4 regions of the Bacillus sp. LQ16 genome follow, and region 3 is predicted to be linked to each of the others. Evidence: riboswitches for the same ligand, from Rfam matches in the RefSeq annotation. Region 3 holds a riboswitch; each other region holds the start of a gene.
The links. A riboswitch is a leader RNA that binds a small molecule or an ion and turns the genes downstream of it on or off. The one in region 3 is predicted to bind S-adenosylmethionine.

Region 1: linked by a shared signal. The riboswitch ahead of AC3EMB_RS01010 (MetQ/NlpA family ABC transporter substrate-binding protein) and the one ahead of AC3EMB_RS07570 (Na+/H+ antiporter NhaC family protein) in region 3 are both predicted to bind S-adenosylmethionine.
Region 2: linked by a shared signal. The riboswitch ahead of AC3EMB_RS04060 (sugar ABC transporter substrate-binding protein) and the one ahead of AC3EMB_RS07570 (Na+/H+ antiporter NhaC family protein) in region 3 are both predicted to bind S-adenosylmethionine.
Region 4: linked by a shared signal. The riboswitch ahead of mtnK (S-methyl-5-thioribose kinase) and the one ahead of AC3EMB_RS07570 (Na+/H+ antiporter NhaC family protein) in region 3 are both predicted to bind S-adenosylmethionine.

The regions. Positions count from the first base shown of each region.
Region 1 is NZ_CM173491.1:172,076-176,656, reverse strand. Features, by position in the region: gene AC3EMB_RS01025 (FAD-binding oxidoreductase) at 1-673, opposite strand, end outside; gene AC3EMB_RS01020 (DUF6612 family protein) at 740-1,504, opposite strand; gene AC3EMB_RS01015 (NAD(P)-dependent alcohol dehydrogenase) at 1,662-2,570, shown strand; SAM riboswitch class I at 2,650-2,764, shown strand; gene AC3EMB_RS01010 (MetQ/NlpA family ABC transporter substrate-binding protein) at 2,850-3,662, shown strand; gene AC3EMB_RS01005 (methionine ABC transporter ATP-binding protein) at 3,675-4,581, shown strand, end outside.
Region 2 is NZ_CM173491.1:799,658-804,238, reverse strand. Features, by position in the region: gene AC3EMB_RS04070 (SDR family oxidoreductase) at 1-641, opposite strand, end outside; gene AC3EMB_RS04065 (NCS2 family permease) at 843-2,144, shown strand; SAM riboswitch class I at 2,233-2,338, shown strand; gene AC3EMB_RS04060 (sugar ABC transporter substrate-binding protein) at 2,427-3,539, shown strand; gene AC3EMB_RS04055 (sugar ABC transporter ATP-binding protein) at 3,536-4,581, shown strand, end outside.
Region 3 is NZ_CM173491.1:1,487,877-1,492,457, reverse strand. Features, by position in the region: gene AC3EMB_RS07580 (PspA/IM30 family protein) at 1-230, opposite strand, end outside; gene AC3EMB_RS07575 (lmo0954 family membrane protein) at 278-634, opposite strand; gene AC3EMB_RS07570 (Na+/H+ antiporter NhaC family protein) at 817-2,133, opposite strand; SAM riboswitch class I at 2,228-2,333, opposite strand; gene AC3EMB_RS07565 (ribonuclease FAU-1 family protein) at 2,454-2,972, opposite strand; gene gltP (glutamate/aspartate:proton symporter GltP) at 3,041-4,315, opposite strand.
Region 4 is NZ_CM173491.1:3,950,813-3,955,393, forward strand. Features, by position in the region: gene AC3EMB_RS19740 (3-hydroxybutyrate dehydrogenase) at 1-18, shown strand, start outside; gene AC3EMB_RS19745 (YvrJ family protein) at 49-210, opposite strand; gene mtnA (S-methyl-5-thioribose-1-phosphate isomerase) at 278-1,339, opposite strand; gene mtnK (S-methyl-5-thioribose kinase) at 1,336-2,517, opposite strand; SAM riboswitch class I at 2,608-2,749, opposite strand; gene AC3EMB_RS19760 (carbon-nitrogen family hydrolase) at 2,821-3,684, opposite strand; gene AC3EMB_RS19765 (aminotransferase class I/II-fold pyridoxal phosphate-dependent enzyme) at 3,699-4,581, shown strand, end outside.

The DNA.
Region 1 (4,581 bases), 1.3 Mb from region 3:
CTTTATAATCTATCATTCTCGTGTGCATTTCATATAATTCATCATCTGTTAACTTCAGCGTCACATCTAAAATAACTCCAAATAAACCGTAACCCCCAATGACATATGGAAATAACTCTGCATTTTCTTCTCTACTTACATTACGTACCGTGCCATCTGCCATTAACAATCTAAATGAATCTACTGTATCAATTAGTGCCTCATGACGAATATCACGCCCATGTACATTTACACTTAATGAACCACCAACAGTAAAAATATTTTGAGACTGCATGACCTGTACCGCAAGGCCATATGGATTTATTTTCTTCTGAATATCATTCCACGTGACACCACTTTGAACTGTAATACGCTTCTTCTCTGGATCGAATTCTAATATTTTATTATATCCTTTCATATCGAGCATCGTGCCATTCGGATAATATGTCTGTCCTCCTTGGCTATGTTGCATGCCTGCAATGGAAATTTTCTCTCCTGAAACTTTTGCATCTCGCACTAATTTTATTAACGAGTGCTCTTCCGTAGCACTTTCAACACGTTTTATTTTTGTCGGAAGCAATTTACCTACATCACTCATAATAGGATGATCAATTTGTTTTTTATACGTATGTACAGACGTTGCAAGCAAAACCGTATATGCGACAATGACCACTACTATCTTTCTTTTTTTCAAAGGACACTCTCCTTATTAGCAACAAAAAGAGATACCCGTTCTTTCAGGTACCTCTCTTGACAGTGATTACTTTGCTGCTGGCAATTGTATTGGATCAAATTTATCATACGATGTAAACTTCGCATCCGTAATAATGTGCGCTTTATCCTCACCATTGCTACTCATAACCATATCTATCTTTGCTGATTCATATTTAAAATCTTTTGTAATAATATATTCTCCATCTATTTCTTCTATCTTTGCATTTTGGCCTTGTAGCATTTGTTTCTGCTTTTCATCCATACTAGCTAACATACTCTCTGTCTCTTGCCCTTTTAATGCAAACTTCAGCTTATAATTATCTCCACTTTTCTCCATCTTCACTTTATTTAAAATTTCCGATGGAATCTCTAAATTATCTACCATTCCTTGAGTCGCATTCATTCCGTTAGCATTTAATTGTTCCTCTGGTACAGACATCACTTCACCCGTATTAGGATTTTTCAACTGACCAGCAATTTTGCCACCCACATCATAAACAACAACCTCTGTACCAGAAACATTCATTTCAGAACGAGAATTTTTTTGCTTCGGCTCTAATTGCATTTTGGCCTTTATTACATTCATCTCTGTTCCTTCAGCCTTTATTCCCACATCATATGTCATCGTTACATTTTCTTCGTTTTTAAAAGCTTCATTCGCTTTATTGAAAACATCCTTCGCTGTTAATTCCTTTTCTTTCTGCACAGCTTCTTTTTTCGGCTCATCAGTCTTTTTTGTTTTCTCATTACTACACCCTACTCCTAGACCGACTGCAAGTACTAAACTTGAAATTAAAATAAATTTTTTCATAACGTCCCCTCCTTCCCAAAAATAATATCATCTCTTTTCCTATGAAATCTATATAATTCGTAATATTCTTCTTTAAATTTATTTCCTATATAGCAACATGTTTGAGAAAAAGTTTAAATATGATGTAAATAATAACAACTCATTTCAGGAGGTCATTATGAAAGCTATTATTTGCACAAAGTATGGACCACCTAATGTTCTCCAGCTTCAAAATATAGAAAAACCTAAACCTAAGAAAAATGAAGTATTAGTTAAAATTCACGCAACAAGTGTATCGACTGGAGATTGTAGAATACGTGGCTTTAATAGCCCCCTCTTATTTTGGATTCCTATGCGGATCATATTAGGTTTCAGAAAACCGAGAAAACCTATACTTGGCGTAGAGTTATCCGGTGAAATCGAAGACATTGGATCAGATGTAACACAATTTAAAAAAGGAGATCCAGTTTTTGCATTAACAGAACTAAACCTTGGTGGTTATGCGGAATACACATGCGTGCATGAAAGTGGATTAATAGCATTAAAACCTACCAATGTGACATATGAAGAAGCTGCCGTTATTCCTTTTGGCGGAACTTCAGCATTGCACTTCCTTAGAAAAGGACAGATAAAAAAAGGGCAACGAGTACTTATATACGGCGCCTCTGGGTCAGTAGGGACAGCTGCCGTACAACTTGCGAAATACTTCGGGGCGACTGTCACAGCCATTTGTAGTAGTTCGAATTTCGATTTAGTAACAGCTTTAGGGGCAGACAACGTAATTGATTATATGAAAGAAGATTTTACTAAGCGGGGCGATCACTACGATATTATATTTGACGCAGTTGGAAAATATAAAAAGTCTCTTTGTACAGATGCATTAATGTCTAATGGAAAATATGTATCTGTGAACGGAATGATGGCAAAAGTCAGTAAAGAAGATATGAACCTACTAAAACAACTAGCTGAAACAGAAAAGCTAAAACCTGTTATTGATAGAACTTACCGATTAGAAGAAGTTGTAGAAGCCCATACGTATGTAGAAATGGGCCATAAGAAAGGAAATGTTTCGATTACCTTAAAATAAAATATATTCTGAAAATATCATTGACAATTCTTTTTGTAAGATTTACTATTAGTACCATATTCAAAACTACATACACATACTCTTATCAAGAGTGGCGGAGGGACTGGCCCGATGATGCCCGGCAACCGAGCTTATGACGTATAAGCTAAGGTGCTAATTCCTGCAAAACGAGTTTTCGTTTTGGAAGATAAGAGAGGAATCTATTTCGTCTATTCGGCACCTCTCTTATTTTTGGGAGGTGCTTTTTATTTTGGAACGTATATGAAGGGGGATTTATAGATGAAAAAGGTATTATTAAGCATTGTAAGCGGAGCAGTATTATTATTAGGCGCATGTAGCGCGAGTTCAGATAAAGAGGTAAAAGCATTAGACGAGAAAAAGATTACTGTCGGTGTAACAGGTGGGCCGCATGAACAAATTTTTGAAAAGGTAAAAGAAGTTGCAGCAAAAGATGGTCTGGAAATTGACATAAAAGTATTTAATGATTATGTAGCGCCAAACGTATCTTTAGATGAAAAAAGCCTTGATGTAAATAGCTACCAAACAAAATCGTATTTAGATGTATTTAAAGCTGAACGCAATATGAAATTAGCTGAAGTATTTTCAACAGTAACATTCCCTATGGGTGTATATTCTAAAGATATAAAAGATGTAAAAGACTTAAAAGAGGGCGATGCAATTGCTGTACCAAATGACCCAACGAATGAACTGCGAGCTTTAAAATTATTTGAAAAAGCAGGGGTTTTAAAAGTTGATCCAAAGGCTACAGAAAAAGCGACTGCAAAAGATGTAATTGAAAATCCAAAAAAATTAAAGATTGTCGAATTAGAGGCATCTCAATTACCAACGCAACTAAGTGAAGTGAACGCAGCTGCAATTAACACAAACTTTGCATTAGGTGCAAAATTAAGTCCGGCGAAAGATTCTATTTTCCGCGAAGGAAAAGATTCACCATATGTGAACTGGGTCGTTGTTCGTACTGAAAATAAAGATGATGCCGTTGTAAATAAATTAAAGAAAGCTTATCAATCTAAAGAAGTAAAAGAGTTTATCGAGAAAAAATTTGATGGTTCAGTTTTACCATCTTGGTAGGAGCTGACGATAATGATTGAATTAAAAAACATATCCAAAGTATTTTCAACAAAAAAAGGGACTGTTGAGGCTCTTAAGTCTACTTCCCTTAAAGTAGAAAAAGGCGAGGTATTTGGAATCATTGGGTATAGCGGCGCTGGTAAAAGCACATTGATTCGATGTGTAAATTTATTAGAAAAACCAACGACAGGAAATATCATTGTAAACGAACAAGACTTAACAACGTTATCGACAAAAGAACTAGCAAAAGCGAGACAAAAAATCGGAATGATCTTTCAAGGATTCAATTTACTTAAAACTGTTACCATCTATGAAAACATTGCATTACCTTTACGCCTTGCTGGCATTCCAAAAGCGGAAATTAAAAAAAGGGTAGAAAAATATTTACGCATTGTCGATCTTTTCAATCGAAAAGATGCTTATCCAAGTGAACTTTCTGGCGGTCAAAAACAGCGCGTTGCAATTGCACGTGCACTATCACATGAGCCTGAAGTGTTATTAAGTGATGAAGCAACGAGCGCTTTAGATCCAGAAACAACTGATTCTATTCTTGATTTGTTATTAAAGATTAACGAAGAAATTGGAATTACGATTTTACTCATTACACACGAAATGAACGTTATCCAACGTATATGCGACCGCGTTGCCGTTATGGAACATGGATCTGTAGTCGAAAGCGGGACTGTGAAAGATATTTTCACAAACCCACAACATGTAACAACGAAGAAATTTGTAAATAGCGCCTTTGCAGCTAAAATTCCAGAAGAGGTACAGAAAGAACTACAGAATACTGGAGAAATTGTAACACTTTCATTTATTGGCACTACTTCAGGTGAACCTGCCTTAGCTGTTGCCACAAAACGTTTCCAAGTGTATCCGAATATTTTATCCGGTAATATTACGCAGTTAAAACATGAAG
Region 2 (4,581 bases), 690 kb from region 3:
TTTTGCACTAATGATTGAGAAAGTGATCTTGTAAACGCTACAATTGCTCCTTTCGTTGCGGAATAATCAATTAAAGTTTCATTTCCTTCGTATGCAACGATAGACGCGGTATTTATAATGACATCCCCTTGCTTTAAATGAGAAAGTGCGGCTTTCGCAACGTGAAAATAAGAAAAAATATTAATACGAAAAGTCTTTTCTAGCTGTTCTGCTGTAATATACTCTAGTCCTTGCTGCGGATATTGCTGCGCGACATTATTTACTAAAACCTGTAAACTACCTAGCTGCTGGACGGTCTCTTGAACAACATCTTTACAATGCTGTTCATCACTTAAATCACCCGGCAACAATACACACTTTACACCTTCTTTCTCAACATATTGCTTCGTCTCATTAGCATCTTCTTCCTCATCTAAATAAGCAATCGCAATATTTGCTCCCTCTTTCGCAAAAGCGATGGAAACAGCTCGTCCAATCCCACTATCTCCCCCTGTAATTAATACATTCTTTCCTTTTAACTTTTCGCTACCTTTATAATTTGAATCTTCAAACTGCGGAAGTGGATTCATTAATGATTCAATACCAGGCTGTTTATTTTGATGTTGCGCTGGCATTGTTACAAAGTTTTTTTGCTGTGGCATAGCTTCTTTCAACTCCTTTTCCTTATAATGTGCATAATAAAAACTGAAATTCACACATCAAGTTACGATTAATATTCGAATTTAAGACACAAAATATGAATTGTTGTAAACTTTTTATACAAAACTATTGCAAAATAGTTAAAAAACGAATATTATATATAACTGTTGTGAAAATTATTCGTAAACAGAAAGGATGTTTATATGTTTAACCTTTCAAAACATAAAACTTCTATTAAAACTGAAATTATGGCAGGTATTATTACCTTCTTAACAATGGCATATATCATTGTCGTAAACCCTGTTATCCTTGGGGATGCAGGTGTTCCATTTGAACAAGCATTTACAGCAACAATTATTGCTGCTGTTGTCGGAACATTATTTATGGCAATCTTTACAAACTTACCAATCGCAATCGCGCCAGGTATGGGATTAAATGCTTACTTCTCTTACTCTGTTGTAAAAGCGCATGAAGGCATGACTTTCGCAATTGCATTCTCTGCTGTATTCGTAGCAGGTATGATTTTAATTTTGTTATCATTCACATCTTTCCGTACAAAATTAATGGAAGCAATTCCTGAAAACTTAAAACATGCAATTACTGCTGGTATCGGTCTTTTCATCGCCTTTATCGGTTTACGTTTAACAGGTATCGTTACAAAAAATGATGCAAATTTAGTTGGACTTGGTGATCTTCACTCTGCTCCAGTTCTACTAGCATTGGCTGGGCTTGGAATTACTATTGTTCTTATGTCTTTAAATGTAAATGGCGCACTATTTATTGGTATGCTATTAACTGGTATTATCGCTTTCTTCACAGGGCAATTAACATTCTCAAACGGTGTTACATCAATGCCTGGATTACCAGAAGGAATTATCGTTTCAAATCCAATTACTGCTGTATCTGACGTAATTAACTACGGATTATATGGCGTTGTATTCTCATTCTTCCTTGTTACACTATTCGATACAACAGGTACATTACTTGGCGTTGCACAACAAGGTGGATTTATGAAAGACGGAAAGCTTCCAAAAGCTGGACGCGCTCTTCTATCTGACTCATTCTCAGCAACAATCGGTTCTATGTTCGGAACAACACCATCAACAGCTTACATTGAATCATCTGCTGGTGTTGCAGCTGGTGGTCGTACTGGTTTAACAACTGTTACAGTAGCTGTTCTATTCGCACTAGCAGCATTCTTCGGACCATTAGTAAGTGCTGTTTCTGGTGTATCAGCTATTACTGCACCATCATTAATTATCGTTGGTAGTCTTATGATGGGTTCAGTTCGCCACATCGATTGGGACGCATTTGATGAAGCATTCCCAGCATTTTTAGTAATCTTAAGCATGCCACTTACATCAAGTATCGCAACAGGTATCGCACTTGGATTTATTTCATACCCACTTATGAAAGTGGCAAAAGGTAAATTCCGTGCTGTTCACCCACTTGTATATGTATTTGGAATTTTGTTTGCTTATCAATTGATATTCTTACCACATTAAAATCCCTCTTTCTGAGGGATTTTTTTATAAATACTGTTTGACAACACCATTCGTTTGTGGAATAATTCAAAATAGTTAAATATTCGATGTCTTATCAAGAGCAGGTGGAGGGATGAGCCCTACGAAGCCCGGCAACCGACCCATTTATGGGCACGGTGCTAATTCTTACAACACATTGTGTTGAAAGATAAGAGTAATATGATAAGGCGTCTTTTCTATATGAAAAGGCGTTTTTTATTTTCACTCCCTCCTCTCTCTTTTTAGTTTAGGAGGGATTTTTTTATGAAAAAATTATGTTCCATCGTACTTATTTTTCTCTTATTTACATTAGCAGCATGTACAAATGAACAAGATGCTATCTCTTCACAAAAGCAACAAACTGTGAGAAAGGCGACTACAACGGTAGAAAATCAATTACAAACAGAAATTCCAAGCCAAATGAAGAAGCCATTAAAAATCGCATTAATTATGCAAATGTCCATCGGAACTTTTTCCTCTCAATATATTGAGGGTGTCAAAAAACAAGTTGAGCTATTTGGCGGCAGTGTACAAGTCTACAATTCTGATAACGATTTAGCAAAAATGGCTGCAAATTTAGATACTGCTATTAATTCAAAAGTGGATGGTATTTTAATTGATCATGGCCGTTCTGAAGCACTAAAACCTGGAGTAGAAAAAGCGTTACAAGCGAACATTCCCGTAGTTGCGTTCGATAACGATCTACGCTTGCCAGGTGTGACAATTATTGATCAAGATGACTATAGTCTTGCATGGAAATCATTAAAAACGTTAGCGGAAGATTTGAATGGACAAGGAAATATCGCAGTTGTATGGGTCGGCGGATTTGCTCCAATGGAACGTCGCAATGTTATCATTGATGCTTTTTATAAACGGTATCCAAATATAAAAGAAGTTGCAAGATTCGGTACTGCTAGTAATAACACACCGCTCGATACACAAACACAAGTAGAAGCTTTACTAAAGAAATATCCGAAAAAAGGCGATTTACAAGCTATTTTCGCTTCGTGGGATGAGTTTGCTAAAGGGGCTGTTAAAGCACTTGAACAAGCTGGTCGTACAGATATAAAAGTATATGGCATTGACTTAAGCAATGAAGATTTACAACTCATGCAAAAAGAAAACTCACCTTGGACTGCTACAGCTGCAACTGATCCAGCTGAAGTAGGTAAGGTTCAAGTACGATTTTTATACAAAAAAATTGCTGGTGAACAAACGCCAGATATTTATTCACTAGAACCTTATTTAGTAAAGAAAAATAGTTTACCAAAAGAAAATATAACAATGGATCAGTTATCAAAATATATAAACGGTTGGGGAGACTCAAAAGATGCATATTCCCCTTGGATGAAAAAATTAGAGAAGGAGAAAAAATGATGACGTTCTCTCTTCAAAACATTACACATTCTTATCATGTCGCTACACCTGTTCTAGAAGATGTTTCTATTCATATTCAAAAAGGAAAAGTACACGCTTTACTAGGCATGAACGGTGCGGGAAAAAGTACTTTACTAAAAATAGCAACTGGTGAAATTCAACCAGTTGTTGGCGATATAAAAATTGATACTCAGTCTGTTTCCTTTACTTCACCGCGCGATGCAAAAAAGCATGGCATTTCTTTCGTAACACAAGAAGTAGATCACGGACTTATTCTCGGATTATCTGTATTAGAAAATGTACTAATCGATCATTTAGCAATGCAAAATAAAGTACTATTTTCAAAGTCCAAATTAGTCGCACTTGCTAAACAACATTTGCAAACTGTACAGGTAAATTTAAATGTTTCGGAAGATGTTTCAAACTGTTCATTACATGAAAAACAATTACTTCTTATCGCAAGAGCTTTATCTAACAATACAAATTACCTTTTATTAGATGAACCTACTTCTTCTCTTGGACCAAAAGAAGTTGAAACCTTTGGGAAACTATTAAAAGATTTAACATCAAAAGGAATTGGCATCCTTTTAGTTTCTCATCGTTTATCAGAGATTCGAAATTTCGCGGATGATGTAACTGTATTACATAACGGTCAAGTTGCCCTTTCTGAAACCATTACAACGATTACAGATCAACAAATTGTGGAAGCAATGACTGGAAAACAACTTACACTTCCTATTAATACCGCACCAAAAACCGGGAGCGAGGAACTATTTAAAGTACAAGAGCTTCTATTACACGAAGGTCATTCTCCCCTTTCTCTTACAATACGAAAAGGAGAAACTGTTGTGATATACGGATTAATTGGAAGTGGAAAAACAACACTTGCTGAAACGTTATTTGGTGCTCTTCATACTTATCACGCAGAAATAGACGGTCAAAAACTAACGATTAAAACACCACGAGATGCGATTAAAGCGAAAATCGCACTTGTACCAGAAGAAAGAAGAAAACAAGGCGTATTTCTTTCGGAAGATATTAT
Region 3 (4,581 bases):
TTTGATCTTTTGTTAACGAAATAACGTGCTTGCTCAAGCTCACGAGCAAAGTTAGATTTTAATGTTTTATGACGTTCAATTAACTTCTCAATTTTTGTTATTTCACGCTCACTATCACGTAAATATTGGTTTAACATCGCAATTGGATTTTTTCTTTCCTTCTCATCTAACACGTTATGAAAATCAGCTAAAATTGCATCGCGTACACGTCCGAATAAAGATTGTTTCATTATAAATCTTCCTCTCTTCTACTTTATTTATAATTTGATTTATTGTTTTAGTTTTTCATTAATTTGTTCCACTCATCTTCAAAGTTGCTATATGGTTTAGAACTTTCTGGAGCAGATTCAACAACTACATCTTTTTCTTTTTTCCACTCGCGGTATCCGTAGTATAAAACCACTAAAGCAGCGATACCGATTAATGCTGGTGAATGAGAAAGCGCAATGGATAAACCGATTAAACCAACAATACCCCAAGCTAACTTTCCAAAAAATGACTTAGCTCGCACAAATGATTTATAGCTCCAATATACAACTCCTGCTCCGATTGCGAATCCTACAATACCAGCAAGACTACCAAGAGCAATTAAAGCCAAAATACCGGCTGCGATAAACGCTAGAAATTGTTTCATCTTGTGCTTGCCTCCCTTCGATTTGATACTCTTATCTTAACTATTTTTTCATCTTTCCATAACGAGCTTAAGAACCGTTTTTAACTCAGACTTAAGACCGAGTCATATTCAGCCCTTTACGCAAAAAAACGTGCAGAGTTTATTCTCTGCACGTTTTTTTAATTACTAACATTCATATTAAATTAAGCTGTTTTATGATACTCTTTTTTCTCAGCTACTTTCGAAAATCTTGGAAATCCAATTAAAATAGAAACAATCCCACATACTCCAACTAAGATTGGATAAAATGCATATGGCAATAATTCAACCGGAGATAACGCTGCAAATCCTGCTGCCGTTAACATTTGGGCACCGTACGGAATTAATCCTTGTACACAACATGAGAAAAGATCTAATACACTCGCTGATTTACGAGGGTCTATTTCATATTGATCTGCAATATTTTTTGCAAGCGGGCCTGTAAAGATAATCGAAATCGTATTATTCGCTGTACACATATTCGTCATACTTACTAAACCAGCAATACCAAATTCTGCACCTTTTTTCGAACGAATATTACGTGTTAATACATTCATTAAATATTGAATACCACCATTATATTGGATTAATTCAACCATACCGCCAATTAATATAGCAAGTAATACTAACTCCATCATACCGCCCATTCCAGTCGTTACACTTTTAAAGAAACTTTCTAACGTGTAACTTCCATCTATAAGACCGATAACACCAGATAATACAGTTCCACCAGTTAATACAATAAGTACATTCCAGCCAAGTAGCGCTGTAATAAGTACTCCTGCGTACGGTAAAATCTTTATCCAATCAAAGCTATGTGCTTTAATTTGCGTGTCACTTCCTGAAGTAACTATTACTAATAATACAATTGTAATAATAGCCGCTGGTAACACAATTAAAAAATTCGTTTTAAACTTATCTTTCATTTCTGTTCCTTGTGAACGAACAGCTGCGATTGTTGTATCTGAAATAAATGATAAATTATCACCAAACATCGCTCCCCCAACAACAGTAGCCATTGCAAGCGCAATTGAGATATCAGTTTGACCACTAATACCTACAGCAATCGGCGCTAATGCTGCAATTGTTCCCATTGAAGTTCCCATTGCTAATGAAATAAATGCACCAATAACAAAGATTCCAGCTACGATAAATCCTGGCGGTAAAATAGTTAACGCTAAATTAACAGTTGAGTCTACTCCGCCCATTCCTTTAGCCGTTTCAGAAAATGCACCTGCAAGCACAAAAATTAATACCATAATCATAATATCCGGATTTCCTGCACCTTTAGCGAACCGCTCGACTTTCACATTAAAACTTTCTTTACGATTCATCACTAAAGCGACTCCTACAGCAATTGAAATTGCTACAAGTATCGGCAATTTATAGAAATCACCTGTAATAATTCCAGAACCAATAAATAGCGCCAAAAATATCCCAAGTGGTAATAAAGCTAAACCATTTCCTCTCGTTTCTTTCAAAGTACCATCTCTCCCTAGTTTCAACCTTTTTCTAATGAATAACAAAAGACCTCTTCCGATGAGAAGAGGTCTTATACATCTATAAGAAACGCTCTTCTCATCTTTCAAGCACATGCTTGCTGGATTTGGCACAGCACTCTGAAATCGAGTCCGCTGCCGAGGCATCGTAGGGCCAGTCCCTCCGCCTCTCTTTATAAGAAGGTTTCATATTTATTTTTTAATAATAATTTCTTCCCTAACTTTACTCGCTTACAAAACAAAAGTCAATTATTTTTTGTATAGATTTTTTTGGTAATTATACAAAAATTTGAATACAATAATCATTTTAACTTTTCGATTTCTTCTTCCAATATTGAAATCCAATAAAATTCACTATTTTTTATTGCTGCTAATATCCATTTCGTAGTGTACCAAGCTAACTCATACTCTTCCTTCGTGACATCGCCACTTTTATAAGCATCCTCTAGCTCCTCTTCATCTAATACATACACCTTACCGCTAGGTAATAATACTACATCTAAATATAAATCATCAAAATACGGTAAACCACGATCGTCTATTTCATATTCTTTCGTCACATCAATATAATATTGCACTAAATTGTGCCTATCATCTAACATAGCTGTAATCGCAAAGTTCTTTCCATTAATGAAATATTGAACCCACGTATACCCATCACTTGCAATACAAATTTCTTTACCATCATATTCTTTACAACTAGGCTCTCTCACCTTTTTTATATCCAGTATTCCGAGCATTCCCTCTTCCACTTGCTTAAGCCTATAACTCTTTTCTATTAGTCTTTTCCACGAAGAACCGTCACCATATTTACGTTTCATTATGTATACTCCTCTTCTATATACAGAAAAGCTCCCACATATTATGTGAGAGCTTGTTCATATTATAATTAAGCAGCTTGACCCTTTTCAGAAATCTCTTTTAAATAAGCTTGTCCTTTTTCAGCGTCATATTGACCTTCCCACTTAGACATAACTACAGCTGCTAAAGAGTTTCCTACAACGTTAACTGCTGTACGAGCCATATCTAAAATACGGTCAATACCAGCAATGAACGCTAAACCTTCAGGTGGAATACCTACTGTACCAAGTGTCGCTAATAATACAACGAATGATACGCCCGGTACACCTGCGATACCTTTTGATGTAACCATTAATACAAGTAATAATGTAATTTGTTGTGTAATAGATAAATCAATACCGTACATTTGCGCCAAGAAAATAGCCGCAATTGCTTGATATAAAGTTGATCCATCTAAGTTAAATGAATAACCTGTCGGAATAACGAAAGATGTAATTGCTTTCGGACAACCGAATTTCTCCATTTTCTCCATGATTTTTGGTAAAACTGTTTCTGAGCTTGCTGTAGAATACGCTAAGATCAGCTCGTCTTTTAAAATCTTAAAGAATTGGAAAATGTTAATTCCAAATATTTTCGCTGTAAGTCCTAAGACAACTACGACGAAGAAGATCATTGCCCCATATACGACAATTAGCAATTTCCCTAATGGAATTAATGAAGCAAGACCAAATGTAGAAACTGTAACACCAATTAGTGCAAACACACCAAATGGTGCAAATTTCATAACTTGGTTTGTTACATAAAACATTGCGTCAGCTACACCTTGGAAAAATTGAAGAACTGGTCTTCCTCTTTCACCAATTGCTGCTACACCTAAACCAAATAGTACAGAGAAGAAGATAATAGCAAGCATATCTCCGTCAGCCAATGACTTCATAATGTTTGTTGGAACAATATTTACAAACGTATCTGCAAATGAATGACTTTGTACTTGCTCTGTCGTATGTGTATATTTCGAAATATCTGTCTTTGTTAACTGCTCCATATTTACGCCTTTTCCTGGTTGGAAAATATTCGCTATTAATAGACCAACAATAATTGCAATTGTTGTAATAATTTCAAAGTAAATAATTGTTTTTCCGCCTAGTCGACCTAGTTTTTTAACATCGCCAACACCAGCAACCCCAACAACAATACTTGCTACAACAATCGGTACAACGATCATTTTAATTAATCGGATGAAAATATCACCAATTGGTTGTAAGTACTTCACAACAGCTGGATTATCAAAGAAAATCGCCCCAACCGCAATACCAAGCGCAAGCCCTATTAATATTTGCCATGCAAGTCCTATTCTTTTCATATTTGTTGTAACCCCCTCTTCGATGTGTCACTCTATCTCTCATTCTATCTCTATAAAACTAAGAAATTAAGAGTATTACATATTATTCGACAATTCACTACATTTTGTCCCTGTTAAAAATCATAAATCAAAATTTAAAATCTGACAACAAAATAACTTTGCCCGAATGCAAATAATTTTCTTGACAAAAAATAAACCCATGTTAGAAAACCTCACATGAGAACGATTCCTTACTAGTGTTTTATTAGCTTTCTAAGTACTATTTC
Region 4 (4,581 bases), 2.5 Mb from region 3:
GGCTATACTGCTCAATAAAAAATAAAGTTTGCTCAAGAAGAGCAAACTTTATTTTTTATTGCGAGGATCTTCGTACTTTAGTAATTGCCGCGGGAGCTTCTCAATTGCAACAATTACCCCCTCTAATTTACTTTCAATACGGTGGAGTAAATATAATGTTACAACAATTGGAAACCCTACATTACCTATCATCTTGATCCACTCTTCCATCCTCTTCTCCTCCTTTCATTATATAAGTAAGAGAAAACAATGCATTTAGGCATAAAAAAACAAGCTATTATGTATTAGCCTGTTTTTCAAATAATGATGCAATTTCTCGTTTATAATCCCCGCTTATAATACCTTTCTCAGTAATAATTCCTGTAATTAATTCGTTCGGTGTTACGTCAAATGCAGGGTTATAAACATTCGTTCCAATTGGTGCTACTTGTTTTCCAAAGATTTTCGTAACTTCTGTTTCATCTCTTTCTTCAATAATTATTTCGGCTCCAGTTTCTTTCCTAACATCAAATGTTGACAGTGGTGCAGCAACATAAAATGGGATATCAAAGTGCTTTGCTAAAATAGCTAAATTCATTGTCCCTATTTTATTTGCCGTATCTCCATTTGCGACAATTCGATCCGCCCCTACAATAATTGCATTTATTTCTTTCGTTTGAATAGCATGAGCTGCAGTATTATCTGTAATAAGGGTCACATCAATATTTGCTTGCTTCAATTCCCAGGTCGTTAAGCGACCACCTTGTAAAACTGGTCTCGTTTCACACGCATATGCATGTAAACGCACACCTTTCTCTTTTCCAATATAAAAGGGAGCTAATGCAGTTCCATATCTGGCAGTTGCGATACTTCCAGCGTTACAGATTGTTAAAATATTATCGCCATCTTTAAAACATGTTAACGCATATTCCCCAATATTTCGGCACACCTCTTCATCTTCCTGCTGAATGCGAAGCGCTTCTTCTTCTAATGTTTTTTGTGCTTCTTTTATTGTAGTAATCTCTCGAATAGATTCTCTCATACGATCAATTGCCCAAAATAAATTTACTGCTGTCGGGCGTGACGTTCCTAAATAATTACAATCTCTATTAAACTTCTTTTGAAATTCTTCAATATGTACAGTTTTATATTTTTTTGATGCAAGCGCCAAGCCAAATGCAGCTACAATTCCAATTGCAGGCGCTCCTCGTACTTCTAACATTACGATGCTTTTCCAAACCTCTTCAATAGTCGTCAATGTTTTGTATTCTGTGCTATGCGGCAATTTCGTTTGATTTAATACCGCAATTGCATCACCTTTCCAGCTTACAGATCTCGGAACAGTAACAATTGTACTCACGCTTTTACGCCCCCTGAAACTGTCTGTTGAAATAATGTTCGAAACAGTTGAATATCAGCACTTTTAGATTCATATTTTATTAGTTCTTTACCTAAGGATAGCGCTTGTTTCTTAGCTTGAATTCTTGTTTCTTTATTTTCTATTTCATCTAAATCTGCTACATGAGCTAAACCAATTGTTCTACGAATCAGTTCACATCCGGCAAATCCAACTGCATCAGTAAAGATATTTTGCAAAATAATTGGTAACCATTGTTTTTCTTTCGTATATGCTTCTACACCTTCTCCAATCCATAACTTTGTAAAAGTTTCTACAAAATAACTCCACGTCTTTTCTATATGGAAAAATAGTACACTTCTTTTCTCTTCTTCTCTAGATAAAGCATTTAATAATAGATTTGCAATAAATTGACCTATGTCAAATCCAAATGGGCCATATGTCGCAAATTCTGGATCAATCACTTTCGTTTCAGAAGGTGACGAAAAAATACTACCAGTATGTAAATCACCATGAATAAGAGTTTCTTTTCTTGTTAAGAACTTATATTTATATTGTGCTACTTTTAGTTTTAAAGTTTTATCACTCCAAAGTTCATCAACCACGAGCTGTAAATCTGGCTCATAATCATTTGTATCATAATGTCCAAACGGATCTGTAAACACTAAATCCTCTGTAATTTTACAAAGGTCCGGATTTACAAAGGTACCTTCTAGTACCCTCTTCTCTTCTGACTGTAAACCAAAATCTGAAGTGTAAAATAAAACATGTGCTAGAAAACGGCCGATATGCTGGGATAAAAGCGGATATTCTTCTCCGTCTATTAATCCTTTTCTTGTAATTGTTAGTCTTGATAAGTCTTCTATTACCGTTATCGCTAACTCTTCATCATGACTGTACACTACTGGAACATAATCCGGTACATACTGCGCAAAAATTTGTAATGCCTTGCTTTCAATCGTTGCTCTTTTTATAGACAATGGCCAGCTTTCACCAACTACTTTCGCATAAGGCAGTGCTTGTTTTATTATAATTGATTTCTCTCCATCATCTAATTTGAACACGTAATTTAAGTTTCCGTCTCCAATTTCATGACAAACGACATTTGCCTTCGCTTCAAAATAGCCATGATCTTTCGCATATTGTACAGCTGTTATTTCTGTTAATGAATAATATCCCATCGTCTTCTCCCCCTTTTTAAATTCAGAGGTTTTTCTAACATAGAAAAACCTCTTTCCACTAAGAAAGAGGTTTGAAGTTTATCTTCTCCCCTCTTATCTGCCAGAAAGTTTTACTTTCTGCTGGAATTAGCACCGTGCCTTTTGGCGTAATAAACGCCCCATTTCACAATGGTATTACGGTCGGTTGCTGGGCTTCATCGGGCCAAATCCCTCCACCTGCTCTTGATAAGAGTTGTATAATTTTTTGAATTTTTAACTTTATGTTGAAGACTATACCAAGAATAAAAATCACTTGTCAACATTTTATTTGTATAATTCTGGACGGCGATCCGCAAAAACTGGAATTCCTTTACGTACTTCTTTAATTTTCTCGAATTCAAGCTCTCCAAATAAAATTGATTCCTCTTCATTCGCCTCTACTACAACTTCACCCCAAGGGTCCACAATTAAAGAATGACCCGCAAATACATTATTTGGATCCTTTCCTGCTCTATTACATGCAACAACATAACACTGATTTTCAACTGCTCTTGCTTGCAATAGCAAACGCCAATGTGCTAAACGAACTAATGGCCATTCAGCTACAACAAATAATACTTTTGCCCCTTTAGCAGTATGGACACGCATCCACTCTGGAAAACGAATATCATAACAAATTGTTCCAGCGCATTCAACATCATCCAGCTTAAATTCGCCCGTACCATTACCGGCTATTAAATATTTATGTTCATCCATAAGCTGAAATAAATGTACTTTACTATATTCGTTGACTAGCTGTCCTTCATTATTTACAACATACATCGTATTTGTAACGCCTTGCTCTGTTTGCTTTGCTATAGAACCACCAACAATATGTACATCATATTGCTTCGCCCATCCTATTAACTTTTCTTTCGTTTCCACTCCATCCCTATCTGCAATTTCAGAAAGTCTCGTTAAATCATATCCTGTTGTCCATAGTTCTGGTAAGACGATAACATCTGGCCTTTCCTTCATAGCTTCGCTTATTTTATTTTTAGCATTCTCAATATTTTTTTCTACATCTCCAAAAACAATATCCATTTGAATACATGCGACTTTCATTTTTTCAGCCCCATTCTTATTTTTTTCTTTACAAAATACTGGAAAGATTATATCATTTGTCACTAGAATTGTAACAACTTTCAAAAGAGGTGGAAAGTATGAAATTATTTCAACCTTCTGAGATAGTAACATCATTGCCAACACAATTTTTCGCTTCACTTGTTGCAAAAGTTAACAAAGTCGTTGCAGCTGGTCACGATGTTATTAATCTAGGTCAAGGTAATCCAGATCAACCAACACCGCAGCATATCGTAAAAGCTTTACAAGATGCTGCCGAAAAGACCATTCATCATAAATATCCGCCATTTCGCGGACATGAAAGCTTAAAGGAAGCCGTGACTACATTCTATAAACGTGAATACGGCGTCGAATTAAACCCAAAAACTGAAGTTGCTATTTTGTTTGGTGGGAAGGCTGGACTAGTAGAATTACCAATTTGTTTTACAAATCCTGGTGATACAATTCTCGTTCCGGATCCAGGCTATCCAGATTATTTATCTGGGGTTGCCTTAGCAAAGGCACACTTTGAAACCATGCCGCTTATTGCAGAAAATCATTTTTTACCGGATTATAAAAAAATTGACGACTCTATCGCTGAACGGGCAAAGTTAATGTTTTTAAACTATCCAAATAACCCTACAGGTGCTACTGCATCAAAGGATTTTTTTGATACAACCATTCATTTTGCTAATAAACATAATATATTAGTTGTTCACGATTTCGCTTACGGTGCTATCGGATTTGATGGTCAAAAACCTGTTAGTTTCTTGCAAGCAGATGGTGCGAAAGATATAGGAATTGAAATTTACACGTTATCAAAAACTTTCAATATGGCTGGCTGGCGTATTGCTTTTGCAGTTGGAAATGAAAGTGTCATCGAAACCATTAACCTATTGCAAGATCATATGTATGTTAGTATTTTTGGTGCAATTCAAGATGCTGCTCGCGAAGCACTATTAAGTTCACAGTCTTGTGTAGTAG